4 regions of the Mesorhizobium waitakense genome follow, and region 2 is predicted to be linked to each of the others. Evidence: predicted binding sites of a transcription regulator. Region 2 holds the regulator's gene; each other region holds the start of a gene.
The links. The regulator PhoB, encoded in region 2, activates phosphate uptake and scavenging genes when phosphate is short. The targets are predictions, from matches to a motif close to TGTCATNNANCTGTCAT.
Positions count from the first base shown of each region.

Region 1 (7,415 bases), on a different contig from region 2:
GATCGACGCGCTGCTCAACCCGAAGCTCTGAGCCACCGCATCCAAATCGTTTCCGGGGCCTCGCGCCCCGGAAACATCCACTGCCGGCACAAACGGCTTGGCAATCCACAAGCTTGAGCTAGGCTGCCTTTCGAGGCGCATCCTTGCCTTGCAAGCGTGCCAATCGTGAGGCCAATCTGGGAGGATTGTCATGACGTCGACGGCGCAGGACCTGCATCCGGCACCCGTGCTGGAACCAGGGCGGACCATCCTCCAATTGCGCGGGTTGGAGAAGCGCTACCCCGGCACCCACGCGCTGAAGCCGGTCAACCTCGCTTTCAAGTCCGGCGAGATCCACGCCATCGTCGGCGAGAACGGCGCCGGCAAATCAACGCTCATCAAGCTTCTCACCGGCGTCATGCCGCGCACCTCCGGAGAGGTGATCTGGGAGGGCCAGCCGGCAGCCTTGGCGACACCGCATGAGGCGATGGCACTCGGCATCAATGCCGTGCACCAGGAGGTCGTGCTCTGCCGTCACCTGACGGTGGCTGCCAACATGTTCCTCGGCGAGGAGAATTCGCGCTTCGGGATCCTGCAGCAACGCGCCATGGTCAAGGAAGCACAGAAGATCATCGACGATCTCGGCTTCGATCTGCCGGCGCATGTCGCGCTCGGCGACCTCACCATCGGCCAGCAGCAGCTGATCGCCGCCGCCCGCGCCACCGTGCGCGGCACCAAATTCCTGATCTTCGACGAGCCGACCGCCTACCTGACCCGCAAGGAGGCCGACCAGCTCTTCACCCTGATCCGCCGGCTGAAGGGCGAGGGCGTGACGATCATCTACATCAGCCACCGCATGGAGGAAGTGTTCGAGCTGGCCGATCGTGTTTCCGTGCTGCGCGACGGCACGCTGGTTGGTACCCGCAACATCGCCGAGACCAACGACGCGGAGCTGGTCAAGATGATGATCAACCGCTCGATCGAACAGATCTACCACAAGGAACATTTCACACCGGGCGCGGCGATCCTCGAATCCAGGAACCTTTCCGGCAAAGGCTTCGAGAATGTATCGATGACGGTCCGAGCCGGCGAAATCGTCGGGCTCTACGGCCTGATTGGCGCCGGGCGCAGCGAGTTCGTCACCACGCTTTACGGCCGCCACCGCAAATCGGCCGGCCAGATCCTGTGGGAAGGCAAGCCGGTCCAGATCAACTCCGAGCATGACGCGATCAAGCTTGGCATGGCGCTGGCGCCGGAAAGCCGTCGCGATCAGGGTCTGTGCCTCAACCTTTCGGTCGGCCTCAATCTCAACCTGCCGATCTACAAGCGCATCTCGAACAATCTGCTGATCTCCAATGCGCAGGAAAGGACCCAGGCCGACCGCCAGATCGCCGATCTCAGGATCAAGACGCCGACGCGCAGTGCACTGGCGTCCAGCCTGTCCGGTGGCAACCAGCAGAAGATCGTCATCGGCAAATGGCTGGCCCACGGCGCCAGGCTGTTCATCTTCGACGAGCCGACGGTCGGCGTCGACGTCGGCACCAAGGCCGAGATCTACCGCCTGTTCAGCGTATTGTTGTCGAAGGGAGCCGGCATCATCCTGATCTCGTCCTACCTGCCCGAGGTCTACGAACTGGCCGACACGCTGCACGTATTCCGCCGCGGCAAACTGGTGGCCACGCACGGGTTCCGCACCGCCGACCACGAGGAAATTCTCACACAGGCGCTCGCCGAGAAACAAGAAAAGCTGGGAGAACAGATATGAGCACCGAGGCGATTCCTGCCGAAAAACCGAAGCGCAACTACAATGCCCTGTTCGGGCTGACGCTGCTGGCGCTGCTGGTGCTGTTGTGGGTCATCCTGTCACTGTCGACATCCAGCTTTGCTTCGGCCAACAACATCTCGAACCTGCTGCGCCAGGGCTCGATGATCGCCATCCTGGCCGTCGGCCAGACCTTCGTCATCATCACCGGCGGCATCGATCTTTCGGTCGGCGCCGTGGTTGGCTTCGCCACCGTCATAGCCGCGATGCTGATCAATGCCGGCATCCCGGTCTTCCTCGCCATCCTCATCACCTTGCTGGTCGGCGTCGCCATTGGCCTGTTCCATGGCTTCGGCATCGTCAAGATGGGGCTGCCGCCCTTCATCATCACGCTGGCGACGCTGACGTCGTTGCGCGGCATCGGTCTTTTGATGACCAACGGCAATTCGATCTCGATCAACAACGATGCCTTTCAGGAGTTCTCGCGCAACTCCTTCCTCGGCGTCCCCAACCTGTTCTGGATGGTGATCCTGGTCGGCATTCCGGCCTACATCTTCCTCCATCACAGCCGTTGGGGCCGGTATTTGTTCTCGGTCGGCTCCAATGCCGAGGCCTCGCGCCTGTCCGGCGTCAATGTCCAGCGGACCATCTACATGGCTTACACACTGTCAGGTCTCTGCGCGGCGTTCGTCGGCGTGTTGCTGGCCTCACGCATCGGCATCGGCAACCCGACCCAGGCCGAGGGTTGGGAACTGCAGGCGATCGCGTCGTCGGTGATCGGCGGCACCTCGTTGTTCGGCGCGGTCGGCTCGGTGCACGGGCCGCTGCTCGGCGCCTTCATTCTGGCCACCATCAACAACGGCGCCAATCTCTTGAACGTCAACGCCTTCTGGCAGCGCATCATCACCGGCGCGCTGATCATCATCATCGTCTATTTCGACGGGCTGCGCCGCCGCGGTGGCAAGTGACAATAATTTGAGATCGATCGCCGGCCCTGTCACGAAAATGGGCCGGCGATTTTCATGACAAACTGGATTGAAGCATGAAAGCCGTCGTCTGCCGCTCGCCTGGTGAGCTCGTTCTGGAAGACCGTCCGGCGCCGAGCGCGCCACCTCCCGGCTGGGCGCTGGTGGCTGTCAGCCATGTCGGCATCTGCGGCACCGACTATCATATCTTCGAAGGCAAGCACCCATTCCTAGCCTATCCCCGCATCATGGGCCATGAAGTGTCGGGAACGATCATCGAGACCGGCGAAGGCGTTGAACTTTCCGCTGGCGAGCTGGTGGTCATCAATCCCTATCTTTCCTGCGGCAAGTGCATCGCCTGCCGGCACGGCAAGCCGAATTGCTGCGTCAGGATCGAGGTGCTCGGCGTCCATCGCGACGGGGCCATGTGCGAACGGATTCTGGTGCCGGCACAAAATCTCTATCCGGCAAACGGCCTGTCGCTGGCCGACGCCGCCGCTGTCGAGTTCCTGGCCATCGGCGCGCATGCAGTGCGGCGCGCAAGCGCCGATCCCGGCGCCCGCACGCTGGTCATCGGCGCCGGTCCGATCGGGCTCGGCACGGCCATCTTCGCCGGCATCGCCGGGCTTGACGTGACGCTGCTCGACATGAGCAGCGAAAGGCTTGCCTTTGCCGCAAACGAGCTCGGTTTCCAGACCCTCGACGGTTCGCGCGGCGCGGTGTCCGATCTGGTCGGGCAAGCGACCGCTGGCGAAGGCTTCGATGTGGTCTTCGACGCCACCGGAAACACCCAGTCGGTGCAGTCGGCCTTCGCCCATGTCGCGCATGGCGGAACACTGGTGCTGGTCAGTGTCGTCAAGGACGACATCACCTTCTCCGATCCGGAATTCCACAAGCGCGAGATGACCCTGATCGGCAGTCGCAATGCGTTGCCCGCCGACTTCAACCACGTCGCCGCCTCGATCCGCAACGGCGCCGTGCCATTGGCCAAGCTCGTCACCCACCGCACCACGCTGGCCGGCACGCCTCGCGATCTCGCGCGCTGGGCACATGCGAAATCCGGTCTGATCAAGGCTGTGATTGAGGTCGGATAGAAACAATTCCAGGAAAGTGTGAAGCGGTTTTCCGGGAAAAGCGCTTAGCGCTTTCCCTAAGGGAATTGCATTCGACAATCTAGGCAACCGGCAGTGTCGGCTCACAGCGCCGACAATTTGAGTTCGACCCGCTCGGCCGGGAACCGTGACTCGGAAAACTGGATCGGCTGGCCGTCGGGTGTGACGTTGACGGCGACCGTGACCAGCACGATGGCGCCGGGCTTCAGGTCGAGGTCGGCGAGGTCGGCGGCATCGGCATGGCGCGCTGACAGCATGGTCGATTGCCGCAGATAGTCGTCTATGCCGAAACGTGCCAGCGATGCGGTGATCGAGCCGGTTTCCGTCATGGCGGCATCGATGCCGGCAAAGCGCCTGGCCTCGAACCAGCCGGCAGCACGCGATACCGGGCGGCCATCGGCTTCGCCGCGTGTTTCCAGCCGGATCACATCAGTCCCCCTGGCAAGGCCAAGCCCCTCGGCGACGCGCTGGCTGGCCGGCTCGACCGACGCGGCAAGCAGGACGGTATGCCGTTCCGACGCCTGCCCCTGCAGGCCTGCCGAAAAGCGTGTGCGCGCGCCTATCGGATAGGACAGCCGCTTGCGCGACAGCACGAAGGTACCGCGCCCCTGCTCGGCCCGCAGCACCCCTTCCTGCACCAGGGCGGCAATGGCACTGCGCACCGTGTGGCGGTTGACGCCATAACGCTCGGCCAGCGCAACCTCCGGCGGCAGCGCTGCATTCTCGGCGAAATCGCCGATGGCGATCGCATGCAGGATCTTGTCGGCAATCTGCCGCCACAGCGAGACACCGCTACGACGCTCGATGCTGTCCACTGCCAGCTGTCCGACCATCAATTGCCCCCAGCGTTCTATCGCTTGTCATCCACCCGTCATGGACTCGCGTTAGATAATAGGTATTATTTGTATAGTTGTCTATATCAATAGACAAATTTAGCCAAGAGGAATATGGCTCATGCGAGGACAGGAAGCCCGCGACCAGGCCGAGCGCAAGGCCGCCATGGCAACACTGGCACAATCCAGCGGCGATAACATCGTCCGGCTCTGGAACGAGTCCGGGCTGCCTTCGGAAGCCGAGCTGCTGCGTGGGCCTGAAACCGGCCTGATCACCGTGCGCGGCCGCATCGGCGGTGGCGGCTCTCCGTTCAATGTCGGCGAAGCGACCGTTACCCGCGCCACTGTCCGGCTGCCGTCCGGACAGGTCGGCCATTGCTATGCGCTTGGCCGCGACAAGCAGAAGGTGAGGCTGGCGGCCGTAGCCGACGCGCTGTGGCAGGATCCGGCCCGTCGCGCCGAGGTCGAGACCGGGCTCATAGCGCCGCTGCGGTCGGCTCTGGCCGCGGCGCATGAACGGCGCCGCGCCGAGACGGCGGCAACGAAGGTGGATTTCTTCACCATGGTTCGCGGAGAAGACTGATGGACATCGCAGCGCAATCGATCGAAGGCGGTTTCGCCGATCCGGTCTTCAACGCCCAGACCGTGTTTCGCGCGGTCATGGACGCGATGGCGCGGCCGGGCAGCATGCAGCCCCTGCCGGCCTTCGCTCGCCCGCCGGTGCCGCTTTCGGCGACCGCCGGCGCCGTAGCGCTGGCGCTTTGCGACAACGACACCCCGCTCTGGCTCGATCCCGCTTTGCAGGCCTCCGCCGCGATCAAATCCTGGCTTGGTTTCCACACCGGTGCCCCTTTGGCCAACACACCGGCCGATGCACATTTCGCGCTCATTGCCGCGCCAGCAGAGATGATGGCGCTCGATGGTTTTTCGCAAGGTACCCAGGACTATCCCGACCGCTCCACCACGCTGATCCTGCAAGTCAGTGATCTCGTTTCGGGTGTCCCGCTGCTGCTCGAAGGCCCCGGCATCGAAACCAGTGCCACGATCGCGCCAGCGCCGATGCCGCGTCATTTCGTCGAACAGTGGAAGCAGAATATCAAGCGCTTTCCGCGTGGCGTCGACATCATCCTCGCCACATCAGACGGCGTCGCCTGCCTGCCGCGCACCACGCGCATCAAGACGATGGAGGCCTGAGATGTATGTCGCGGTAAAAGGTGGCGAGGCGGCCATTGCCAACGCCCACAGCCTGCTGGCCGACCGCCGGCGCGGCGACCGTTCGGTGCCCGCCCTTCGCCTCGACCAGATCGTCGAGCAGCTGGCGCTGGGCGTCGACCGGGTGATGAGCGAAGGCTCGCTCTACGACCGGGAGCTGGCCGCGCTTGCCATCGTCCAGGCGCGCGGCGACTTGATCGAGGCGATCTTCCTGGTGCGCGCCTACCGTACCACGTTGCCGCGCTTCGGCTATTCCAAGGCGATCGACACCGCCACCATGCTGGTCGAGCGGCGCGTTTCGGCGACCTACAAGGACCTGCCCGGCGGCCAGTTGCTCGGCCCGACCTTCGACTATACGCACCGGCTGCTCGATCCCGAGCTTGCCGCCGGCAGCGATGTTGCCGAGCCGCTGCAGCGCGAGACGGAAACGCAAGCCATGCCGCGCGTCTCGCCGATCCTTGCCCGCGAAGGGCTGATCGAGCCGGATGGCGAGATGCCGCAGGACCATGTCCCGGGCGACATCACGCGCGAGCCGCTGGAATTCCCGATGGCGCGCGACATCCGCCTGCAGGCGCTGTCACGCGGAGATGAGGGTTTTCTGCTGGCGCTCGGCTATTCCACCCAACGCGGCTATGCCCGCAACCATCCGTTCGTCGGCGAGATCCGCATCGGCGAGGTCGAACTGGAACTGGATGTGCCCGAACTCCCGTTCGCCGTGCCGCTCGGCAGCGTGCGGGTCACCGAATGCCAGATGGTCAACCAGTTCAAGGGCTCGGCCAAGGCGCCGCCGCAATTCACCCGCGGCTACGGCCTCGTCTTCGGCCAGAGCGAACGCAAGGCGATGGCGATGGCACTCTGCGACCGGGCGCTGCGCGCTTCGGAACTCGGCGAAGATGTCGTCGCCGCCGCGCAGGACGAGGAGTTCGTCATCTCGCATTCCGACAATGTCCAGGCGACCGGCTTCGTCGAGCACCTGAAGCTGCCGCACTATGTCGACTTCCAGGCCGAACTCGAGCTCGTGCGCCGCATGCGCGCCGAATATGACGCCCGCGAAAACCCGGTGAAGGCGGACGACAAGAGGGAGGCCGCGGAATGACCGCTCAACCGACGGACATCGCCACCTACAACTTCGCCTATCTCGACGAACAGACCAAGCGGATGATCCGCCGTGCGATCCTCAAGGGCATCGCCATCCCCGGCTATCAGGTGCCGTTCGCTTCGCGCGAGATGCCGATGCCCTATGGCTGGGGCACCGGCGGCGTCCAGGTCACCGCCTCGATCATCGGTCCCGACGATGTGCTGAAGGTCATCGACCAGGGCGCCGACGACACCACCAATGCGGTGTCGATCCGCGCCTTCTTCAAGAAGGTCGCCAACGTCGCGGTGACGACAGAGACGGCCAAGGCCACGATCATCCAGACCCGCCACCGCATCCCCGAGCATCCGCTGACCGCGGGCCAGGTGTTGGTCTACCAGGTGCCGATCCCCGAGCCGCTGCGCTTCCTCGAGCCGCGCGAGACCGAAACGCGGAAAATGCATGCGCTGGAGGAAT
Region 1 is NZ_JBWKME010000083.1:43,409-50,823, reverse strand. Features, by position in the region: gene AC07FD_RS18290 (ABC transporter substrate-binding protein) at 1-31, shown strand, start outside; gene AC07FD_RS18285 (sugar ABC transporter ATP-binding protein) at 191-1,744, shown strand; gene AC07FD_RS18280 (ABC transporter permease) at 1,741-2,709, shown strand; gene AC07FD_RS18275 (zinc-binding alcohol dehydrogenase family protein) at 2,784-3,800, shown strand; gene phnF (phosphonate metabolism transcriptional regulator PhnF) at 3,902-4,651, opposite strand; gene phnG (phosphonate C-P lyase system protein PhnG) at 4,773-5,234, shown strand; gene phnH (phosphonate C-P lyase system protein PhnH) at 5,234-5,845, shown strand; gene AC07FD_RS18255 (carbon-phosphorus lyase complex subunit) at 5,847-6,959, shown strand; gene AC07FD_RS18250 (alpha-D-ribose 1-methylphosphonate 5-phosphate C-P-lyase PhnJ) at 6,956-7,415, shown strand, end outside.
Region 1: a site for PhoB is predicted at 4,677-4,693, ahead of phnF (phosphonate metabolism transcriptional regulator PhnF). Genes of this name have one in related genera too.

Region 2 (7,415 bases):
ATTGGTCGAGGCGTTGAGGCGGGCCGACGAGATCGCCGCGCTGATCGCGGCTAGTACACCCATGATCATGAACACCTTCATGGTCACCCAGCGGGTGTTGATGCCGGCGAGATTGGCGGCCTCCGGATTGCCGCCGATGGCAAAGACATAGCGGCCGAAACGGGTGCGCTTGGTAATGAAGGTCATGACGATACCGACCGCGACCGCCATCAGTACCGGTATGGCGATGCCGTGGGCGATGAACAGCCCGCCTTCGGGAATGGTGATGCCGTTCTGCTGTGCATACTGGCGCACGATGCCGATTGGCCACGGATAGGAATTGGCGATCCAGACGGCCCCGAGGATGGCAGCGCAACTGACCACACCGAGAAAGGTTTCCGCCCACACGGGGCGCAGTGGAAAGTTGAACCGTTTGCGCTGCGACCGGCCGTTGAGCAACGCGAAAGCGACAGCCACGCAAGCGACGATGCCGATGATCCAGCTGGCGGTGGCGCCGATCGAGCCTCGCGGTCCGCCGCCCATCAACTGGAATGTAGCGTCGAGTGGCGCGACCGTGCGCCCGTTGGTGATCAGCCATGCCATGCCGCGCCAGACCAACAGACCGCCTAGCGTCACGATGAAGGCAGGAACTTCGAGATAGGCGATGATGAAGCCCTGGAAGGCGCCGATCACAAGACCGAGCATCACGCCGACGACCAGTGCGATGATCCAGAGCCAGGGATTTCCAAGCTGGAAGCCGATGACGCGAATGAGGAATTCGGCTTGCGCCACACCCATGATCATACCGATCACGCCTTCGACGGAACCAACCGAAAGGTCGATGTTGCGCATGACGATGACCAGCACCATGCCGGTCGCCATGATCGCGACCGAGGAAGTCTGCACCGACAGGTTCCAGAGATTGCGCGGCGTCAGGAAAAGTCCGCCCGACAGGATATGAATGCCGACCCAGATGACCAGCAACGCACCGACCATGCCAAGCATGCGCGTATCGAGTTCGGTCGCCTTGAGGAAGCGTCCGACGGCGCTCAATTCGGATGCACGCGCCCGGTCTGCGGGCGTATTCGCGGCAGGCGTGTTAGAGGCCGTGTCGGTCATGATGTCCTCCCACCGGTTTGCCGTCTGGCGCGGATGCCGGAACCACGATGCTATTTGCTTTCCGCGATCATTTGAAGCGGAATGCCCCTTGAGAAACGCCGCGGCCCAGGGGCCGCGGCGCTGAGATCGAACTGGGATCCCGTTCGGTTTTAGTTGCAGGCCGCGACGGTGCCGGCGGCGACGCCTGCACAGACTTCGTCCTTCTTGATCCAGCCAGCGTCGATGACGACGTTGAGATTGTCCTTGGTGATCGCGATCGGGGTCAGGAACAGCGAGTTGGTCTCGTTGCCGCCGGGCGTGGTGAACTTCACAGCGTTCGGGATCTTGTCCAGGGCAGTGCCAGCGGCCAGCTGCGAGGCGATCTCGGCGGCGTTCTTGCCGAGTTCGCGTGCGTCCTTCCACACCGACACGGTCTGTGTGCCGAGTGCGACGCGGTTCAGTGCGGCATGGTCGCCGTCCTGGCCGGACACCGGAACCGATCCTGCCAGCCCTTGCGCCGTCAGCGCGGCGACGACGCCGCCGGCGGTGCCGTCATTGGCTGCCACCACGGCATCGACCTTGTTGTCGTTGGCGGTGAGGAACTGTTCCATGTTCTTCTGGGCATTGGCGGGCAGCCAGCCATCCGTATAGGCTTCGCCGACATTCTTGATCTTGCCGCTATCGATGGCTGCCTTGAGCACTTCCATGGAGCCGGCGAACAGGAAATCGGCATTCGGGTCGGCGCCTGAGCCCTTGATGAAGACGTAGTTGCCTTCCGGCTTGACCTTGAACACTTCGCGGGCCTGCATGCGGCCGACTTCCTTGTTGTCGAAGGTCAGGTAGAACACGTTCTTGTTCTCGATCAGCCGGTCATAGCCGACGACCGGAATGCCTTCGTCCAGTGCCTTCTGGACCGCCGGGCCGATGGCCGAGGCATCCTGCGCGAGGACGATCAGCGCGTTGGCGCCCTGCGAAATCAGGCTCTCGACGTCGGTGAGCTGCTTGCCCGGATTGGACTGCGCATCAGCGGAAATGTATTTGTCACCAGCCGCCTCGATGGCCTTCTTCATCGCCGCTTCGTCGGTCTTCCAGCGCTCTTCCTGGAAGTTGGACCACGAAACGCCAATGACCTTGTCCTTCGCCTGCGCGACCGACACCAGCGTCAGCGACATGGCGACACCCGCCAGGATGGCGGCTGTGAATTTTTTCATAATATCCTCCCTGCGCCGCGTATGGCGCGACCAAACTGACCCGTAGGCCGGCACAGAGGCTCTATTTTTTCGAGCCTCGAAAAAATAGTGATCCAACGCCCGAACGCTGTCAACATCGATTCTGATGGATTTTGACGTCTCTCCGAGTTTTTTTCGAGCTCCGGAATAAATAATGACAGGATGGTGGGGTTCTGCCAGAATTTGGCTTGGCGCATGTCGCCCCAAAGGTGCGCAGCGGTTTTTGGGCAACGACACGCGGAGAAACAAGTGCCTGAAGCGCGTCGCGCTTTCAGGCTTCGCTGATGGCCTTCGGGAGGCGCGAAAGGCTGCAGCGACCGGGAGGATGTGAAAAAGCATGTCGGTCGGAATCCGCCACGACGATCTGCGCCGCCGCAACCGGGCGATGGTGATTGCGGCCGTGCGCCGCGCCGGACAGCCGTCCCGCACCGAGATCGCCGCGACCACGGGCCTCAGCCATTCGACCATATCGGCGATCTCCTCCGACCTTATCGGCGAAGGCATCCTGACTGAGAGCAAGCCGAGCGAGGCCGGATCGCTCAAACGCGGCCGGCCGCAGGTCGGCCTCGGCCTCAATCCGGAAGCGGCGGCGGTGATGACCGTGGTGCTGTCGCTGAACTTCCTCTCGGTCGCCGTCATCGACTATGCCGGCCAGGTGATTGCCGAGGAACAGCGCCGGCTGGACACGCTGACAATGCCGCGCGACGCGCTGGTCGGTGAATGCGTTGCCATCGTACGCCGCCGTCTCGAAGACCCCGATCTCGACGTCCGCAGTGTCGCCCGCATCGCGTTGGCGATCCAGGGCATCACCGACACACGTGCCCGCGCCATGCTGTGGTCACCGATCACGCCGCACACCGACATCGCCTTCGCCGACATACTCGAGGACGAGTTCGGCATCCCCGCCACCATGGAGAACGACTGCAATATGATGGCGATAGCGTTGCGCTGGCGCGACCCTGATCGCTACCGCGACGACTTCATCGCCATCCTGTTGTCGCACGGCATCGGCATGGGTCTGGTGCTGAAGGGCGAGCTGTTCACCGGCACCCATTCCTCGGGCGGCGAGTTCGGCCATATGATCCATCGGCCCAACGGCGCGCTGTGCCGCTGCGGGCGGCGCGGCTGCGTCGAGGCCTATGCCGGCAACTACGCCATCTGGCGCAACGCAAGGCAGATGAGTGAGGACGCTGAACCGGTCGCCGATGTGAGTGACGCTGACATGCGCGCCCTGGCGACCGCGGCCCGCGAAACGGATGGACCCGAGCGCGAGGCTTACCGCAAGGCCGGCGAGGCACTCGGCTACGGTCTCGGCAGCCTGTTCGCGCTGATCGATCCGGCACCAGTCGCCATGGTCGGTGCCAGCGCCGCGGCCTTCGACCTGATCGAGCCGGCATTGCGCGAGGCGATTGCGCAGACCGCCGGCGGCCAGCATTCGCAATCAATTTCCTTCGACACCGAACCGAACGAACTGCCACTGATCCGCGAAGGCTGCGCCACGCGGGCGCTGACCTTCGTCGACCAGGAGATTTTCGCGCCCGGCACGCAGGCGAGATCCGGCCTTGGCGGCAAGAACGTCGCGTGAATAGCGCGCCGGGATGTGTTGAGATCCAGGTCAGGCCGAGTCGAGAATGGCGGGTTCCGAGAACCGGAACGGAGCGGACATTTGGGTCCGTGAGTACCGGAAGCGCAGGAAACTGCCGTTCGCGGGCTGGCATCACCTGAATATCAGCATATCCCTAATCTTCCCGGATTGCGTAGCCCGCCCCACGGATGGTGCGGATGACATCGGGCATGCGGCCATTGTTGACCGCCTTGCGCAGCCGGCCGACATGCACGTCGACTGTGCGTTCGTCGATGTAGATCGTCTCGCCCCAGACATTGTCGAGCAACTGGCTGCGCGAGAACACACGGCCGGGATGGCGCATCATGAATTCGAGCAAGCGGAATTCGGTCGGTCCGAGCCGGATCTCGCTCTTCTTGCGATAGACCCGGTGCGATTCACGATCGAGCACGATGTCGCCGACCTTGAGCACACTGGACAGCACTTCCGGCTTGGCGCGGCGCAGCAGCGCCTTGACCCTGGCTATGAACTCGGGCGTCGAGAACGGCTTGACCAGATAGTCGTCGGCGCCGGTCGAGAGGCCGCGCACACGATCGCTTTCCTCGCCACGCGCGGTCAGCATGATGATCGGCAGCCGCTCGGTCTCGGGCCGCATTCTTAGCCGGCGACAGAGTTCGATGCCGGACACTGCTGGCACCATCCAGTCGAGCACCAGCAGGTCAGGCACGTTTTCCTGGAGGCGGATTTCGGCTTCGTCGCCGCGCGTCACCACCTCGACCTGGTATCCCTCGGACTCGAGATTGTAGCGCAGGAGCACGCCAAGCGGCTCCTCGTCCTCCACCACCATGATGCGTGGCGCGATCATCGACTGGTCACCCCTGCCGTCATGCCGCCGGCGCGGACATTGCCGTCTCGTCCTGCTTCGGACGATTGGCGGGCAGCTGCGTACCGGTCAAAACATAATACGCATTTTCCGCGATGTTGGTGACGTGATCGCCGATGCGTTCGAGGTTTTTGGCGCAGAACAAGAGATGCGTGCAGGCGGTGATGTTGCGCGGGTCTTCCATCATGTAGGTCAGGAGTTCGCGGAACACCGAGGTGTATTTGACGTCGATGCGCTCGTCGTCGGCGCGCAGCTTCGCCAGCGCCGCGGCGTCGCGCGCTGTATATTCCTCGATGACGCCCTGCACCTGGATCAGCACCAGCTGCGCCATTGCGTCGATGGAGTGCGACAGGTCGCGCGGGGTGACACTGAGGCCGACGGTGCCGACGCGCTTGGCGATGTTCTTGGCAAGGTCGCCAATACGCTCGAGGTCGCCGGCCATGCGGATCGAACCGACGACATGGCGCAAATCGTCGGCCATCGGCTGACGCTTGGCGATCAGTGTGATGGCGCGGTCGTCGAGCTCGCGCTGGCGCGCGTCCATGATCGCATCGTCGGAGACGACGCGCTGCGCCAGGGCGTTGTCGGAATTCAGCAGCGCCTTGGTGGCGCCGCCGACCATCGAGCCGGCGAGGTCGCCCATGTCGCGGATCAGCCTGCTGATCTGTCCGAGATCCTCGTCGAAAGAAGCGACTGTGTGTTCGCCCATGATCTTAGTCCTCGTATGCCTGAGCTCAGCCGAAGCGGCCGGTGATGTAGTCCTGCGTGCGCTTCTCGCGGGGCGACGTGAAGATCTTCTCGGTGCGGTCGAACTCGACCAGTTCGCCCAGATACATGAAGGCGGTCTGCTTCGACACGCGCGCCGCCTGCTGCATGTTGTGGGTGACGATGACGATCGTGTAGTCGGCTTGCAACTCGTCGATCAGCTCTTCGATCTTGGCGGTCGACAGCGGGTCAAGCGCAGAGGCCGGCTCGTCGAGCAGGATGACTTCCGGCTTCACCGCCACGGTGCGGGCGATGCAGAGTCGCTGCTGCTGGCCGCCGGAGAGGCTGAGGCCGCTGGCGTTGAGCTTGTCCTTGACTTCGGTCCACAGTGCGGCGCGCTTCAGCGCCTGCTCGACACGGCCGTCCATCTCGGACTTGCTGATCTTCTCGTAGAGCCTGACGCCGAAGGCGATGTTTTCATAGATCGACATCGGGAACGGCGTCGGCTTCTGGAACACCATGCCGATCTTGGTCCGCAGCAGATTGAGGTCCTGCGAGCGGTCGAGAACGTTCTGGCCGTCGAGCAGCACCTGACCCTCGGCGGTCTGCTTGGGATAGAGTTCGTAGATGCGGTTGAAGACGCGCAGCAGCGTCGACTTCCCGCAGCCCGAAGGTCCGATGAAGGCCGTGACGCTGCGCTCGGGCAGCGACAGCGTGATGTCCTTCAGCGCCTTGCTCTGGCCGTAGTAGAAGTTGAGGTTCTTGACCTCGATCTTGGCCTTGCCGGCAATTGCCTCGGCGGCGATCGTCATGTCTGGAGACAACATCTGGCTCATTTGTCCTCTCTGCGTCCGGTCAGGCTGCGAGCAAAGATGCTGAGCGCGAGAACCGTCAATGTGATGATGAGTGCACCGGTCCAGGCCAGTTGCTGCCATTCCTCGTAAGGGCTGAGAGCGAACTGGAAGATGGTCACAGGCAAGCTGGCCATCGGCGCGTTGAGATTGCTCGACCAGAACTGGTTGTTGAGCGCCGTAAAGAGCAGTGGCGCCGTCTCGCCGGAGATACGGGCGATCGACAGCAATATGCCGGTGACGATGCCGGAAAGGGCGGCGCGGTAAGCGACCGACTTGATGACCACCCAGCGCGGCGCGCCGATCGCGGTGCCGGCTTCACGCAACGCGTTCGGCACCAGGTTGAGCATGTCCTCGGTGGTGCGAACGACGACCGGGATGACCAGGATGGCAAGCGCGACGGCGCCGGCGATCGCCGAGAAATGCCCCATCGGCCGGACCATCAGTTCGTAGACGAACAGGCCGATGATGATCGACGGCGCCGACAAAAGGATGTCGTTGATGAAGCGCACCACGGTGGTGAGCTTCGAAAAGCGTCCGTATTCGGCCATATAGGTGCCGGCCAAAACCCCGATCGGCGTTCCGACAACGACGCCGATGATGGTCATCACGATGCTGCCGTAGATGGCGTTGAGCAGGCCGCCGGCATCGCCGGGCGGCGGCGTCATTTGCGTGAACACCGCAAGATTGACGCCGGACAGGCCCTTGTACAGCAGCGCGCCGAGGATGAGCGCCAGCCAGGCAAGTCCGATGCCCGCGGCGGCGACGCACAGCGTCATCATCACGGAATTCTTCCTCTTGCGGCTCTGATGAAGCGATGTGGCTGTCGACATCGGTCAGGCTCCCGTGCGGGCGTCAATGCGCATCAGCATGTAGCGTGCGATGGCGAGGATCAGGAAGGTGATGACGAACAGGATCAGGCCGAGCGCCACCAGCGAAGAGGTATAGAGATCGCCGACGGCTTCGGTGAATTCATTGGCGATGGTCGCGGAGATCGTCGTTGCCGGCGCGAACAGCGAGGTGCTGATGCGGTGCGCGTTGCCGATCACGAAGGTCACCGCCATGGTTTCGCCGAGCGCGCGGCCGAGGCCGAGCATGACGCCGCC
Region 2 is NZ_JBWKME010000089.1:57,741-65,155, forward strand. Features, by position in the region: gene AC07FD_RS18780 (sugar ABC transporter permease) at 1-1,098, opposite strand, end outside; gene xylF (D-xylose ABC transporter substrate-binding protein) at 1,248-2,288, opposite strand; gene AC07FD_RS18790 (ROK family protein) at 2,644-3,891, shown strand; gene phoB (phosphate regulon transcriptional regulator PhoB) at 4,046-4,735, opposite strand; gene phoU (phosphate signaling complex protein PhoU) at 4,755-5,462, opposite strand; gene pstB (phosphate ABC transporter ATP-binding protein PstB) at 5,488-6,294, opposite strand; gene pstA (phosphate ABC transporter permease PstA) at 6,291-7,142, opposite strand; gene pstC (phosphate ABC transporter permease subunit PstC) at 7,146-7,415, opposite strand, start outside.

Region 3 (7,415 bases), on a different contig from region 2:
CGGCCGCATCGGCGCCATCCGCGACGCACTCGACGCCAACGGTTTCCAGGACGTGGCGATCATGTCCTATGCGACCAAGTTCGCCTCGGCCTTCTATGGTCCCTATCGTGAGGCGGTCGGCACCGCCGGCCTGCTCAAGGGCGACAAGAAGACCTATTATATCGACCACGCCAATTCCGACGAGGCGGTGCGCGAGGCCGAACAGGACATCGCCGAGGGCGCCGACATGCTGATGGTCAAGCCCGGCCTGCCCTATCTCGACATCATCCGGCGGCTGAAGGATGAATTTCAGATGCCGACCTTCGCCTACCAGGTGTCAGGCGAATATTCTATGATCAAGGCCGCCGGCGCCAATGGCTGGATCGATGGCGAGAAGGCGATGCTGGAATCCCTGTTGGCCTTCAAGCGCGCCGGCTGCGACGGCATTTTGACCTATTTCGCGCCCGAAGTGGCAACGATGCTGAAGGGATAGTTTTCTCTTCCCACCGATGGCCGGTCGCGGCAATGCCCGGCGGCCTCTCGATATCAATGACAATTTCCAGCTTCCGGTCGGGAGCCCCAGCGAAGGTCGTTGGACCAATCGCCGGGGTTTGCTGCATCCATATAAACCGCTTGCATTTCGCAACCAGTTTGCTACTCCTTTGCACGACTGGTTATGGAGGAGGCTTTCATGTCCAAACTTCGCGTCAATGCTTTCACACTGTCGCTCGACGGCTACGGCGCCGGTCCGGATCAGGATCTGCAAAATCCGCTCGGTGTCGGCGGGGGAGCCCTGCACAAATGGGCCTGGAGCACCCGCACCTTCCGCACGATGTTCGGCGAAGAGGGTGGCGCGACCGGCACTGACGAGGACTTTGCAGCGCGCAGCTTCGAGAATGTCGGCGCCTGGATCCTCGGCCGCAATATGTTCGGACCGATCCGGGGCGAATGGCCTGACGATAGCTGGAAGGGCTGGTGGGGTGATAACCCACCCTACCATGTGCCGGTTTTCGTGCTGACCCACCACAAGCGGGCATCCCTGCCCATGGAAGGCGGCACGACATTCCATTTCGTCACAGACGGCATCCATTCGGCGCTTGAACAGGCGAAAGCGGCGGCGGATGGCAAGGACGTGCGGGTTGGCGGTGGCGTCGCCACCATCTGGCAATATCTGCAGGAGAAACTGATCGACGAGATGCATCTGGCGATCTCGCCGCTGCTGCTTGGTGCGGGCGAGAATCTCTTTGCCGGCCTGGACATGCCCAAGCTTGGCTATCAGTGCAGCGAGCAGGTGGCGACAGCGCTCGCCACGCATGTGATCGTCAAGCGGGCTTAGGTTTCAGACGCGTAGCCTACGCCGCGATCCTTCGCGTGCCCCTCGTCCTGCCGGACATCTCCCCCACGAGAGGGGGGAGATTTAGCAACCCCAGACAGTCAATACTTCTCAGGCACGTAGAGTTCGCGCGGCAGCGTCTGGCGTTCGTATTCAGGATTGAAGACGCGCTCGGGCAGCGTGATCTCCTCGTGCGGCACCTCTTCATACGGCAACTGCTTGAGCAGATGGTCGATGCAGTTCAGCCGCGCCCGCTTCTTGTCGTTGCCCTCGACGATGAACCAGGGCGCCTCGGGAATGTTGGTGCGGGCGAAGGTCTCTTCCTTGGCCTTGGTGTACTGCTCCCAGCGCACGCGCGACTGCAGGTCCATCGGCGACAGCTTCCACTGCTTCATTGGATCGTGGATGCGCATCAGGAACCGCATCTGCTGCTCCTCGTCTGTGATCGAAAACCAGTATTTGACCACGGTGACGCCCGAGCGGACCAGCATGCGCTCGAACTCCGGCACGTCGCGGAAGAATTCTTCGACCTGATCGGGCTCTGCAAAACCCATCACCCGTTCGACACCGGAGCGGTTGTACCAGGAGCGGTCGAACAGCACGATTTCGCCGCCGGCCGGCAGATGCGGCACATAACGCTGGAAATACCATTGCGACTTCTCGCGCTCGGTCGGTGCCGGGAGTGCGACGACGCGGCAGATGCGCGGATTGAGCCGCTGCGTGATGCGCTTGATGACGCCACCCTTGCCGGCGGAGTCGCGGCCCTCGAAGATCACCACCAGCTTCTTCTTGTGATAGGCGACCCAGGACTGCAGTTTGATCAGCTCGGATTGCAAGGTGATCAGGTCGCGAAAATACTGCATGCGATCGATTGATGGCGGATGCGAGTTCTTGTAGATCTTGGCGATCTCCATCGACAGCGCCGGCTCCGACATTTCGAGCTCATAGTCCTCGTCGAGCGTGTCGGCGAGCTCGGCCTCAAGCCAGTCCCTGGCAGGAGAATTCTGTTTTAGCTCGGTCATATCAGCTGCTCCGCTTGCAAGCCCTGTCGATCCACGTCCGGCGCCCCAACCCCTGGCCTGCGTCCCGGAGTGGCAACACCTGAGCCGACTTCAATATAGGCCGGCAATGACGGTTTTATTGCAGCCTGGGGCGAGACTACCACCACTGCAAATTCCGCGAGGCATGATCGATCCATCGTCGTGGCATGGCGACAAGCGGCTCGAATTGTCCTACAAATGTGGCAGGCCCGCCCGGGCACTGCCTTTCAACAACAAATCGCGAGGACTGACATGGAATACCGCACCCTCGGCCGTTCCGGCTTGAAAGTTTCGACCCTGACCATGGGCACCATGACCTTCGGCGGTGCCGGCGCATTTTCGGCAGTCGGCAAGACCGACCTCGACGAGGCGCGCCGGATGATCGATCTCTGCATCGATGCAGGCATCAATGTCATCGACACCGCCAATGTCTATTCGAACGGCATCTCGGAAGAGATCATCGGCGAGGCGCTCGGCGGCAAGCGCAAGGGCGACGTGCTGATCGCCTCCAAGGCGCGGATGCGGATCGGCAGCGGTCCCAACGATGAAGGCCTGTCGCGCTATCACCTGATCCGCGAATGCGAGAAGAGCCTGAAGCGGTTGAAGACCGATGTCATCGACATCTACTTCCTGCACGAATGGGACGGTACGACACCGGTCGAGGAAACCATCGCCGCGCTCGATACGCTGGTTGCCCAGGGCAAGGTCCGCTACGTCGGCTGCTCCAACTATTCCGGTTGGCAGGTGATGAAGGCGCTCGGCATCAGCGACAGCCATCACCAGCCGCGTTTCGTCACCCAGCAGATCCACTACACGCTGGAAGCGCGCGAGGCGGAATATGAATTGCTGCCAATTTCGGTCGACCAGGGGCTGGGTGTGCTGGTCTGGAGCCCGCTTGCCGGCGGATTGCTGTCCGGCAAATACCGCCGCGACAGCCCGACCGCCCGCCAGCTCGCCGGCTGGTCGGAACCGCCGATCCGCGACGAGGACCGGCTCTGGCGGATCGTCGATGTCCTTGTCGAGATCGGCACGCAGCGCGGCGTGTCGGCGGCGCAGGTGGCGCTGGCCTGGCTGCTCGGCCGGCCGGCGGTCAGTTCGTTGGTGATCGGCGGCAGGACCGAAACGCAGTTCCGCGACAACATCGCCGCGGCAAGCCTGGTGCTGACCGGCGAAGAGCGTGACCGCCTAGACACGGTCAGCCGGCCACCCGTGCTCTATCCCTACTGGCACCAGCAACTGACGGCAAAGGACCGTTTTGGTCCCGCCGATCTGGTGATTGACCGCAGCGGCGTGTGACCACGCGAGGTTTGCGGCGGGGCTCGGCGGACGAAGCCCGCCCTTAACCCGTGATATAGCGCCAGACCTCGGCATCAGGCTCGATCTGGCCGCTGAGCACAAAGTATTTGTAGAGCACGAGCAGGGAGATCGCCTGCTCGGCCTTCTCGTTTGCGAATGTGCGGCAATAGGCATTCGCCGCGGCAATGATGCGTTCGGCTGCAGCCGGGTGCTGCTCGAAATAGCGAACCTTTTCGGCAAGATCGGCGAAATCCGGATCGAGCGGTGCGTAGTGGACGTTGGCCTCGAGTTGCCTCTCCGCGAACCATGTCTCGTATGTCGGCGGCGGCATCAGGCAGAGCGAATTCGAATTCATGATCCATTTGAGGTTGGTCGCCACGTCATTGCCTTCGAGTGAGACGATGTAGCGACAACGCTGCTGCTGGCTGATGCTGAGAAATGGCCTGCTGTACTCGGCCGGCGCGTACCACTTGTGTGAGCCGGCGTCGCAGAACGGCAGACCGCGCACGGTATCCAGAAATCTTGTCCGCAGCGGATTGTTGAGGTCGCCGCGCCAGACCACGGCCGGAAGCTTATCGGTGAACGAGGTTGCGTCGGCAGGCATGTAGAAGTGCCGGAACTTGTTGAATTTCAGAATGATCGCATTGCTGTTGTCGGCATGGATCAGCCGATTCTTGACCAGCGACGGCACCTGCGGCACGTCGATAACATCGCCGAATTCCAGATCGATGAGCAATTTGGGGTCGAAATACCGGGCAATCTCCTTGAGATCGTAATAGTACATGCTCGGTATCAGCGGCAGATTGTCGATATGCACCGCAGCCGGGCTGGGCGAAAATGCGTCCTGCAGCTTGTTGTAGTAATTCAGCCGCCGGCGAACCGAACCGTCAGCAAGCCGGGCTTTTTCGAGGCGACCCACAAGCCGCCGGCGGAAAAGCGTCTGCGGCGCGATATCGCGCACGACGTTTCGCGCATAATAAAAAACCCTTGCCGTCGTTCGTTGTATGGTCGCCATGGTTTCACTTGATCAAAACGAACGCGCGGATCGCGATGCGTTGGCGCCCCGGCCCCCTACACCATTGTCCCGTGCATCTTGCAAGCCCGGGCCATCATCGACGCGAACGGCCGGGCACGATCGCTTCAGCTGTTGTGTTTGACGGCTAATGCTCCTAGGCAGGGTCAGAGCCGCAAGGCAGTGAAAAAGGAGCCGATATGGCGCGACCACCAAACTACGATCAGGAACGCAAGGAACGCGACCGCCAGAAGGCGGCCAAGAAGGCTGAAAAGCTGGCGGCCAAGGTTGCCGCGCGCGAGCGTTCGAAGCCCGAAGACGAGACTGAAACCGAAACCGAAACGGCAAAGTGACGGCAAAAGGCCCGCGCATGCGGGCCGTGCCTCATTCCAGATTGTCGCCTTGGATCAGGCCGGCGCCTTGTCGCTAACGAAGACGTCCACTTCGCGCGCCGCCGCAATGAAGGCGCGCCTGGCGTTCATCGCCGGCTTGTCGCCGGCCAGCGCATCGTGACAGGCCTGCAGGGCCGCGCGATGCTTGGGGCTGCGCTTGCCGGGCCAGCTGTTGAGCAGGTAATCGGAAGCCTCACGAGCCGTACGCAAGAGCTGAGTGCTCCCCGCCGTGACTGACTTGACGGTCACGGGTGTTTCAAATCGGTTGTTTTCCATCGCCGCTCTTACGCCATCGGTGTCCGCGAAGCGAGGCCGAAAGTGCAGGGCGCGCCGAGACGCCGCCTTTTGCGCAGCGCGTACCGCATGCCTTAGGCGGCGATGACAGCAAAACCCCTGGCGCGAAGACCGCGCCGGTCGTTGGCGAGCGACGTCACCAGGCGGTCGCGGCTGCCGACGATGTGGGCCGAAAGCAGGCGCGCGGCTTCATCGGCGTCGCCGAGGCGCGCCGCCGCCAGAATGGCGCGATGTTCGGCCCAGGCGCGAGCAAGGGCAGCCTCGTCGCGAACCTCCAGCCAGCGGGCCCGCGACAGGCGCGTCATGGCATCGCGGACCGCCCGGAACAGGAATTCGTTTCCTGACAGGCGCGCCAGCTCGATGTGAAAATCCATGCCGATACGATGCCATTCCTCGCGTGGCGTGTCGGTGTCGCAGGAGTCGAGCATCGCCTCGATCACATCGACTGCGCTGCGGTCCGTCAGCGCACATGTCAGGCGAAGGGCTGCAACCTCAACCGCCTCCCGGTAGACGGCAATCTGCTCGAGCTCAGCCAGGTTGATCGGCGACACCGTCCAGCCACGGCCGTCCCTGCCGACCAGGCCCTCGGTCTCGAGCCGCAGCAGCGCGGCCCTGACCGGAGTTCGCGACGCGCCGAAGCGGCTTTCGATCCAGCGCTCGGTCAGCTTCTCGCCGGGACCGATCTCGAGGCCCAGGATCATCTGGCGAAGCTGTTTTTCGACGCTCTGCATCTGCGACATTGTCGTTCCCGTTTCTGACCGTTGGCTGGCTATCGGTTTGCTGGCCGCGTTTCCCGATCACGTTTGAGAGCGTCGCATTGACAGCACCCACGCTTGCGTTCATGACGGATACCATCTTGGTATCCCAAAATGGTATCCGCAGCAACCACCAACACGGCATTGCTCGGACAGGACGCATGACATGCAGAACACGCCCCCGACGACCGACAGCACCTACAACATCCACTGGCGGCGCAATCTGTTCGTTTGCTTTGCCGGTTCGTTCTCGACGCTTGTCGCCATGACGCTGCTTTTACCGTTCCTGCCGCTCTATATCGAGCAGCTCGGCGCTGAAGGCCACGCGGCGATCGTGCAATGGTCGGGGATCGCCTATGGCGCGACCTTTTTCGCGGCGGCACTTGTGGCGCCGCTGTGGGGACGTCTCGGCGACCGCTACGGCCGCAAGGTGATGCTGGTTCGCGCCAGCTTTGGCATGGCCATATGCATGTCGCTGACCGGCATGGTCCAGACCGTCTGGCAGTTGGTGCTGCTGCGGCTGCTGATCGGCTTTGCCGGCGGCTATTCCTCGGGATCGACCATCCTGGTTGCCATGCAGACGCCCAAGGAGCGTTCCGGCTGGGCATTGGGCCTGCTGTCGGCCGGTATCACCGGTGGGGCACTGGTCGGCCCGCTGGTTGGTGGCGCCTTGCCGCCGCTGATCGGCATCCGAGCCACCTTCCTGCTGTCCGGCGGCGTCATCTTCCTGGCATTCCTGGCGACCACGTTTCTGATCAAGGAGACCCCCCGGCCGAAAGCGACGGCCGGCGCATCGAAGGGCAAGCCGAAAGGCGGCTGGGCACAAATCCCCGACAAACGGCCTATCATCGCCATGCTGGCGACCGGCATGCTTTTGAGTTTCGCCACCATGTCGATCGAGCCGATCATCACCGTCTATGTGCAGCAATTGATCGAAGACCAGAGCCGCGTCACGCTGATCTCTGGCGTCGTCATGTCGGCGGCGGCGCTTGGCGCCATCCTGTCGGCTTCACGCCTCGGCAAGCTCGCCGACCGCATCGGCCATTGGAACGTCATCATCGGCGCGCTTGCCGTCTCGGCGCTGCTGCTGATTCCGCAGGCCTTCGTCACGCAGAGCTGGCAACTCATCGGCCTGCGCTTCCTGATGGGCCTGGCGCTGGGCGGGCTCCTGCCCTGCATCACCAGCGTCATCCGCCACAATGTTCCCGATGGCGTCGGCGGCAATGTGCTGGGGCTCTCGATCTCCGCCCAGTATGTCGGACAGGTCGCCGGCCCCTTGCTTGGCGGATTTGCCGGCGGCCATTTCGGCATGCG
Region 3 is NZ_JBWKME010000171.1:43,811-51,225, reverse strand. Features, by position in the region: gene hemB (porphobilinogen synthase) at 1-472, shown strand, start outside; gene AC07FD_RS31900 (dihydrofolate reductase family protein) at 671-1,315, shown strand; gene ppk2 (polyphosphate kinase 2) at 1,414-2,334, opposite strand; gene AC07FD_RS31890 (aldo/keto reductase) at 2,605-3,648, shown strand; gene AC07FD_RS31885 (glycosyl transferase family 90) at 3,692-4,663, opposite strand; gene AC07FD_RS31880 (hypothetical protein) at 4,861-5,013, shown strand; gene AC07FD_RS31875 (DUF982 domain-containing protein) at 5,068-5,301, opposite strand; gene AC07FD_RS31870 (GntR family transcriptional regulator) at 5,421-6,086, opposite strand; gene AC07FD_RS31865 (multidrug efflux MFS transporter) at 6,268-7,415, shown strand, end outside.
Region 3: a site for PhoB is predicted at 2,441-2,457, ahead of ppk2 (polyphosphate kinase 2). Genes of this name have one in related genera too.

Region 4 (7,415 bases), on a different contig from region 2:
TCAAGTGCCTGTGCTTCTATCACCCCGACGATCCGGCGGCCTTGAAGGAAGAGCAGCAGCAGAAGCTGCTCGCGCTGTTCGAGGCCGCACGCAAGGTCGGCAGGGAATTGCTGGTCGAGATCATCGCCGGCAAGCACGGCAAGCTCGACGACAAGACGATCCCGCGCGCGCTGGAGGAACTCTATGCGCTGGGCATCAAGCCGGACTGGTGGAAGCTCGAACCGCAGGCTTCGGCAGCGGCGTGGGCCAAGATCGAAGCGGTGATCCTCAAGCACGATCCGTGGTGCCGGGGGGTCGTACTGCTCGGCCTGGAAGCGCCGCAGGACGAGCTGGAAGCGGCTTTCGCCGCAACCGCAAAGGCGCCCATCGTCAAGGGGTTTGCCGTCGGCCGCACCATCTTCGTGCACGCGGCCGAACAATGGCTGGCCGGCAGGATGTCGGATGACGAGGCGATCGCCGACATGGCCTCGCGCTTCGAACAGTTGACCGAAGCGTGGCTTGCCGCGCGCGGCCGCAAAGCAGCATAAGAAGGCGCGGCATAGGACTGCGGAGGAAAACACCATGACCAAGACAATCCGCCTGACAATGGCGCAGGCGCTGACCCGCTTTCTCAGCAGGCAGATGACCGAGATCGACGGCAAGAAAGTCCCGATCTTCGGCGGTGTCTGGGCGATCTTCGGCCACGGCAATGTCGCCGGCATCGGCGAAGCGCTTTATCAGGTGCGCGACGAGTTGCCGACCTTCCGCGCCCACAACGAACAGGCGATGGCGCATGCGGCGATCGCCTATGCCAAGGCCAATTTCCGCCGTCGTTTCATGGCCGCGACGTCTTCGATCGGCCCCGGCGCGCTCAACATGGTGACGGCGGCGGCACTCGCCCACGTCAACCGGCTGCCGGTGCTGTTTCTCCCCGGCGATGTCTTCGCCAACCGCATTCCCGATCCGGTGCTGCAGCAGGCCGAGGATTTCTCCGACGGCACCGCGACCGTCAATGACTGCTTTCGCCCGGTGTCTCGGCACTTCGACCGTATCACGCGGCCGGAGCAGATCATCCCGGCGCTCAGCCGCGCCATGCAGGTGCTGACCGATCCGGCCGATTGCGGCCCGGTAACGCTGTCGCTGTGCCAGGACGTGCAGGCCGAGGCCTATGACTATCCCGAGAGCTTCTTTGCCGAGCGCGTCTGGCACCAGCGCCGGCCGCGGCCGGACCGCCATGAGCTTGCCGCCGCGGTGGCGGCACTCAAGGGGGCGAAGAAGCCGCTGGTGATAGCCGGCGGCGGCGTGCTTTATTCGCAGGCCTCGGACGAGCTGGCGAAATTCGTGCAGGGCGCAGGCATCCCTGTCTGCGAGACGCAAGGCGGCAAATCCTCGCTGCCGGACGATCATCCGCTCAACATGGCGGCGGTCGGCGTCACCGGCACCTCGGCCGCCAACCGGCTGGCGGAGGAAGCCGATGTCGTGCTGGCCATCGGCACGCGGCTGCAGGATTTCACCACCGGCTCGTGGGCGCTGTTCAAGAACTCCGGCAAGACCATCATCGGCTTGAACGTACAGCCCTTCGACGCCGGCAAGCACCGGGCGCTGCCGCTGGTCGCTGACGCGGCCGAGGGCCTGGCCGAACTCGGCGCGGCGCTGAAGGGCCGGAAAGCGCCGGCAAGCTGGACCGACAATGCGACGGCCGGCAAGAAGGCCTGGCAGGCCGAGGCCGCCAAGGTGACGGCGTCGACCAATGCCGCCTATCCTTCCGACGCGCAGGTGATCGGCGCCGTGCAGCGCGCGATGGGCCCTGGCGTAACCCTGCTGCATGCCGCCGGCGGCCTGCCCGGCGAACTGCACAAGCTGTGGCAAGCTGGCGCGCCCGGCTCCTATCATGCCGAATACGGCTTCTCGACCATGGGCTACGAGATAGCCGGCGGGCTTGGCACCAAGATGGCGAAGCCGGACGAGGAGATCGTCGTCATGATCGGCGACGGCTCCTATCTGATGCTGAATTCCGAGATCGCCACCTCGGTGATGCTCGGCCTCAAGCTGACCATCGTGCTGCTCGACAACCGCGGCTATGGCTGCATCAACCGGCTGCAGATGGCGACCGGCGGCGCCAACTTCAACAATCTCCTGAAGGACTCGCGCCACGAGATCCTGCCCGACATCGACTTTGCCGCGCATGCGGCGAGCCTGGGGGCGGTTGCCGAGAAAGTGCCGTCGATCGCCGGGCTGGAAAACGCCCTGGAAAAGGCAAAGAAGAACAACCGCACCACCGTGCTCGTCATCGACACCGACCCGCTGGTTTCGACCGACGCCGGGGGCCATTGGTGGGATGTCGCGGTGCCGGAAGTGTCGGCCCGGGCCCAGGTGAACGCGGCACGCAAGGCCTATGACGAGAAGCGGCAGATGCAAACCATTGGCGATTGATGCCAACGGCGGGCGATTGATGCCAGCGCCGGGGCGATTGATGCCAATGCTGCCAAGCCCCTGCCTCCCCCTTGTGGGGAGGTCGGTACGAACCTGAAACTGGAGTGACGACTTGAAAGCCAAACTGGGCATGTCCCCCATTGCGTGGTGGAACGACGATCTTGCGGAACTCAGCGATGACGTCTCGCTGGAGGAGTGTTTGCGCCAGTCGCGCTCGGCCGGTTTCACCGGCATGGAAATGGGCCGGCGTTTCCCCAACGATCCCGATGTCATGCTGCCGATCCTAAAGAAGGCCGACGTGACGCTGTGCGGCGGTTGGTTCTCGGGCACGCTGGTCGATGAAGACATGGCAAGGAACAAGGATCGCATCCAGCCGATGATCGATCTGTTCAAGGCGGTGAACGCGCCTTGCATCGTCTATGGCGAGGTCGGCCGTTCGATCCAGGGCGACCGCTCGAAGCCGCTCGCCACCAAGCCGAAGCTTTCGAACGACGAGATGAAGATCTATGCGAAACGCCTCACCGAATTTGGCGAATGGTGCGCCGAACAGGGCATGCCGCTTTCCTATCACCACCACATGGCGGCGGTCGTCGAGACCGAACCGGAACTCGATGCCTTCATGAACCATTCCGGAGCCGGCATTCCGCTGCTGCTCGATGCGGGGCACCTGGCCTTTGCCGGCGGCGACGTCCTGCGCGCCATCGACAACCACTATGCGCGCATCAGCCATGTGCATGTGAAGGACGTGCGCATGGGCGTCATCGACAAGCTCGACCGCACCAAGCAATCCTTCCTCGACGCCGTCGCGCTCGGCGCCTTCACGGTGCCGGGTGACGGTTCGCTGGATTTCGGCGCCATCGTGCAGCGGTTTGCCGACCATGGCTACGAGGGCTGGTTCGTGGTCGAGGCCGAGCAGGATCCGAAGAAGAACCCGCCGCTCAAGATGGCTGAAGTCGGCCACAAGGAATTGATGCGGGTGATGACGGCGGCCGGCTATACGGTCGAGACGCAGGGCTTTCCCAATGCCTAGGGCTTGGGCTTTTCCAATGCCTAAGGCTTTCCAATGCCCTGGGCTCTGCCAGCGCCTGACGCGCTGGTTCTCGGCGAAGCCGGGTTGCTGTAGGTTGGCTGGATGAAAGATTCCGAGCATCCGTTTTTCCGGCCTTTGTGGCGGCGCGTCGCCGTCGTCGCGGTCTGCGTCATCTGGTCGATCATCGAATTCGCCACCGGCACGCCGTTCTGGGGCGTGATCGCGCTCGGCTTTGCCGGTTACGCCGTGTGGCAGTTCTTCTATCTCTACAAGCCGGCCGACGAGAGGCCGGCCGACGAGAGCAAGACAACGGCCGAGGCCGAACCGAAGGAGTAACCGGATGTCGAAACTGCTGGTGAAGGCCGACAAGGGCCATGGCCGCGTCGCCCATGTGACGCCGAAAACCGCCGGCTGGACCTATGTCGGTTTCGACCTGCATCGGCTGAAGCCCGGCGAGAGAGCTGCTGGAAAAACGGACGATCGCGAGGTCTGTCTGGTGTTCATCACCGGCAAGGGCACAGCATCCGCCGGCGGCAAGCCACTCGGCCTGCTCGGCCAGCGCATGTCGCCCTTCGACGGCAAGCCGTGGTCGGTCTATATACCCGAGGGCTCCGACTGGTCGGTTACGGCAGACACCGATCTGGAACTCGCGGTCTGCTCGGCACCGGGCCTCGGCGGCGGCCTGCCGGTGCGCGTGATCGGACCGGACGAGCTCGGCCAGGAGGTGCGCGGCAAGGGCACCAACACGCGCTATGTCACCAACGTCCTTCCGGAGGGCAAGCCGGCCGATTCATTGCTGGTGGTCGAGGTCATCACGCCCGGCGGCCACACGTCGAGCTACCCGCCGCACAAGCACGACCAGGACAATCTGCCGGCCGAATCCTACCTGGAGGAAACCTATTACCATCGCCTCAACCCACCGCAGGGCTTTGCCTTCCAGCGCGTCTACACCGACGCCGACAAGAACGGCCATCGCGCGCTGGACGAAGCCATGGCGATCGAGGATGGCGATGTCGTGCTGGTGCCCAAGGGCTATCACCCCTGCGCCGCCTGCCATGGCTATGACCTCTACTATCTCAACGTGATGGCCGGGCCGAAGCGGACGTGGAAATTCCACAACGCGCCCGAGCACGAATGGTTGATGAAAGCCTGACCGGTCATATGTTTCGGGTGAAGCTGTTGGTCCAGCTTGGGAAAATCGTCGGCTAAGGACCCACCGGGTCGATTTGCCTTCGAAAACCCTTCAAAGCTTCGTCAATCCGTCATGGAAATCGCCTATGGCAGCGGGACCAGTGCATGTCGCCCAAAAGTGCGCAGCGGTTTTGGGATTGCGATATGCGAAAAACCAAGACTTAAAGCGCATCGCAGCATTTCTTCAAACGCGGCGCGCTTTAGCGAGGACTTCTTCTCATGCGCTACGCCATTTATTTCACCCCCCGGCAGGACGAGCCGCTGGCGCGGATCGCCGCCAATTGGCTGGGCCGCGACCCGTTCGGTGGCGCGACAAGGCCGGTGGAGACGGTGGCCGATCTGTCGGCGGCGGAAGTCGCCTTCCACACCGCTTCGGCGCGGCGCTACGGTTTTCATGCGACGTTGAAAGCCCCCTTCCGGCTGGCTGCCAACGAGACGGAGACCTCGCTGCGCGCGGCACTCGACCATTTTGCCGAGGCAACGCCGGTGGTGACGATCCCGCGCCTTGTCGTCAACCAGATCGACAGCTTCTTTGCGCTGGTGCCGGAAGGACCGCTGCCTCCGCTCAACCGCTTTGCCGATGACGTGGTGCTCGGTTTCGACCGGTTTCGCGCGCCGTTGACAGAGGCCGAGATCGAACGGCGCAGCCCGGACTCGCTGAAGCCCGCCCAATTCCGCAATCTGTGCCAGTGGGGCTATCCCTATGTCTTCGAGACATTCCGCTTCCACATGACGCTGTCCGGCCGGGCGGGGCCACAGGAAAGCCCACGTCTTCGCGCAGCAATCGACCGCCTGTTCGCGGAGGTGTTGCAACAGCCGGTGCCGGTGGATGCGTTGACGCTGTTTGTCGAAACCGAACCGGGCGCACCGTTCATGGTGCTCTCCCATCACGCGCTCGGGCGCCGCCCTGCCAGAAAAACCGCTTGAATAACCCAGCCGGAATCAACAAGGACTGCCTGAAATGACCGCCGAAACTGTTCTTACCAACGCGCGCATCGTGCTTGCCGACGAGATCGTCGAGGGTTCGCTGGTGCTGCGCGACGGCTTTATCGCCGGCATCGATGCCGGCACCAGCTACACTGGCGGGAACATGGCCGGCGAGGATATGGGCGGCGACTATATCATTCCCGGGCTGGTCGAACTCCACACCGACCATCTCGAGGGCCACTATGCGCCGCGGCCGAAGGTGCGCTGGAACCCGATCGCCGCCGTGCTCGCCCATGACGCGCAAGTGGCGACCGCCGGCATCACCACCGTGCTCGATGCCTTGCGCGTCGGCATGGACGAGGACGCCGACCTGACATCGGACGACATCCGCAAGCTGGCCGACGCAATCGAGGACAGTGTCCAGCAGGATCGTCTGCGGGCCGACCACTTCATCCATCTGCGCTGCGAGGTTTCGGCGCCGGACTGCTTGAAAGCCTTCGCCAATTTCGACGGTGACGAGCGGGTCAAGCTGGCATCGCTGATGGACCATGCCCCCGGCCAGCGCCAGTTCGTCAACCTCGAAACCTATGCCTATTACTACCAGCGCAAGCTGAAATTGACCGACCGCGACTTCAAGCTGTTCTGCGAAAAGCGAATGGCGGAATCGGCCCGGAATTCGGGACCGAACCGTGTCCATATCGCCGCCGCCTGCCACGAGCGCGGCATCGTTCTGGCAAGCCACGACGACGCCACGACAGGCCATGTCGACGAGGCGATCGAACAGGGCGTGCGCGTCGCCGAGTTCCCGACCACGGAGGAAGCCGCCAGGGCCTCGAAACAGGCAGGGCTCGGCGTCTTGATGGGTGCGCCCAACGTCATGCGCGGCGCCTCGCATTCGGGAAATGTCTCGGCCCGCACGCTGGCCGGCGATGGACTGCTCGACATCCTGTCGTCCGACTATATTCCTTTCAGCCTGATCCAGTCGGCGTTCTTCCTCGGCGACGTTGTCGAAGGCATTTCCCTGCCGCAGGCGGTCGCCATGGTCTCGAAGAACCCGGCCGAAGCGATCGGCCTGACCGACCGCGGCATCATCGAGCAGGGCCGCCGCGCCGATCTGGTGCGCGTGCGTGTCGACGACCATGTCCCGGTCGTGCGCACGGTCTGGCGGCAGGGACGCCGGGTCGCATGATGGTCTCGGCCTTGATCGAGCGCGAATTGTCCACCGAGAGGTTTCCGATCCGCGACGGCGTCTTCGTCGCCGTCGTCGGCCCGAGCGGCGCCGGCAAGGACACGGTGATCGGCTACGCCCGCGCCCGCTTTGCCGACGAGACCCGGCTGGAGTTCGTTCGCCGCGTCATCACCAGGCCGAGCGATGCCGCGAGCGAGGATCACGACACGCTGGCCGACGCGGCCTTCGTCGAAGCCGAAGCGGATGGCGCCTTTGCCATCTCCTGGGAGGCGCATGGCCTGCGCTATGGCATTCCGGCCGATGTCGACTGGTCGGTCGCCAATGGCCATGTCGCCGTCGCCAACGTGTCGCGCGCGATCATCCCGGTGCTGCGCGAGCGCTATGCCAACCTGGCCATCGTCGAGATCATCGCCTCGCCGGAGGTGCTGGCCGAGCGGCTGGCGATGCGCGGCCGCGAGTCGCGCGGCGAAGTGCTGGCGCGGCTGGCGCGCAGCGCCAATGTGACCTTGTCCGGACCTGATGTCACCTCGATCGACAACAGCGGCCCGCGCGAGGCGGCCGGCGAGCGTTTCGTCGAGGTGCTGCGCAAGGCGATGGCCTTCTCCGACATGTCAGGCTTGATCTAGAGCGGGATGAGATTAATTTCGGTCATAGCCTGAGTTTTCG
Region 4 is NZ_JBWKME010000194.1:8-7,422, reverse strand. Features, by position in the region: gene AC07FD_RS35880 (bifunctional 5-dehydro-2-deoxygluconokinase/5-dehydro-2-deoxyphosphogluconate aldolase) at 1-527, shown strand, start outside; gene iolD (3D-(3,5/4)-trihydroxycyclohexane-1,2-dione acylhydrolase (decyclizing)) at 562-2,412, shown strand; gene iolE (myo-inosose-2 dehydratase) at 2,525-3,442, shown strand; gene AC07FD_RS35865 (DUF3329 domain-containing protein) at 3,545-3,778, shown strand; gene iolB (5-deoxy-glucuronate isomerase) at 3,783-4,595, shown strand; gene AC07FD_RS35855 (DUF1045 domain-containing protein) at 4,853-5,560, shown strand; gene AC07FD_RS35850 (alpha-D-ribose 1-methylphosphonate 5-triphosphate diphosphatase) at 5,595-6,749, shown strand; gene phnN (phosphonate metabolism protein/1,5-bisphosphokinase (PRPP-forming) PhnN) at 6,746-7,375, shown strand.
Region 4: a site for PhoB is predicted at 4,692-4,708, ahead of AC07FD_RS35855 (DUF1045 domain-containing protein). Genes of this name have one in related genera too.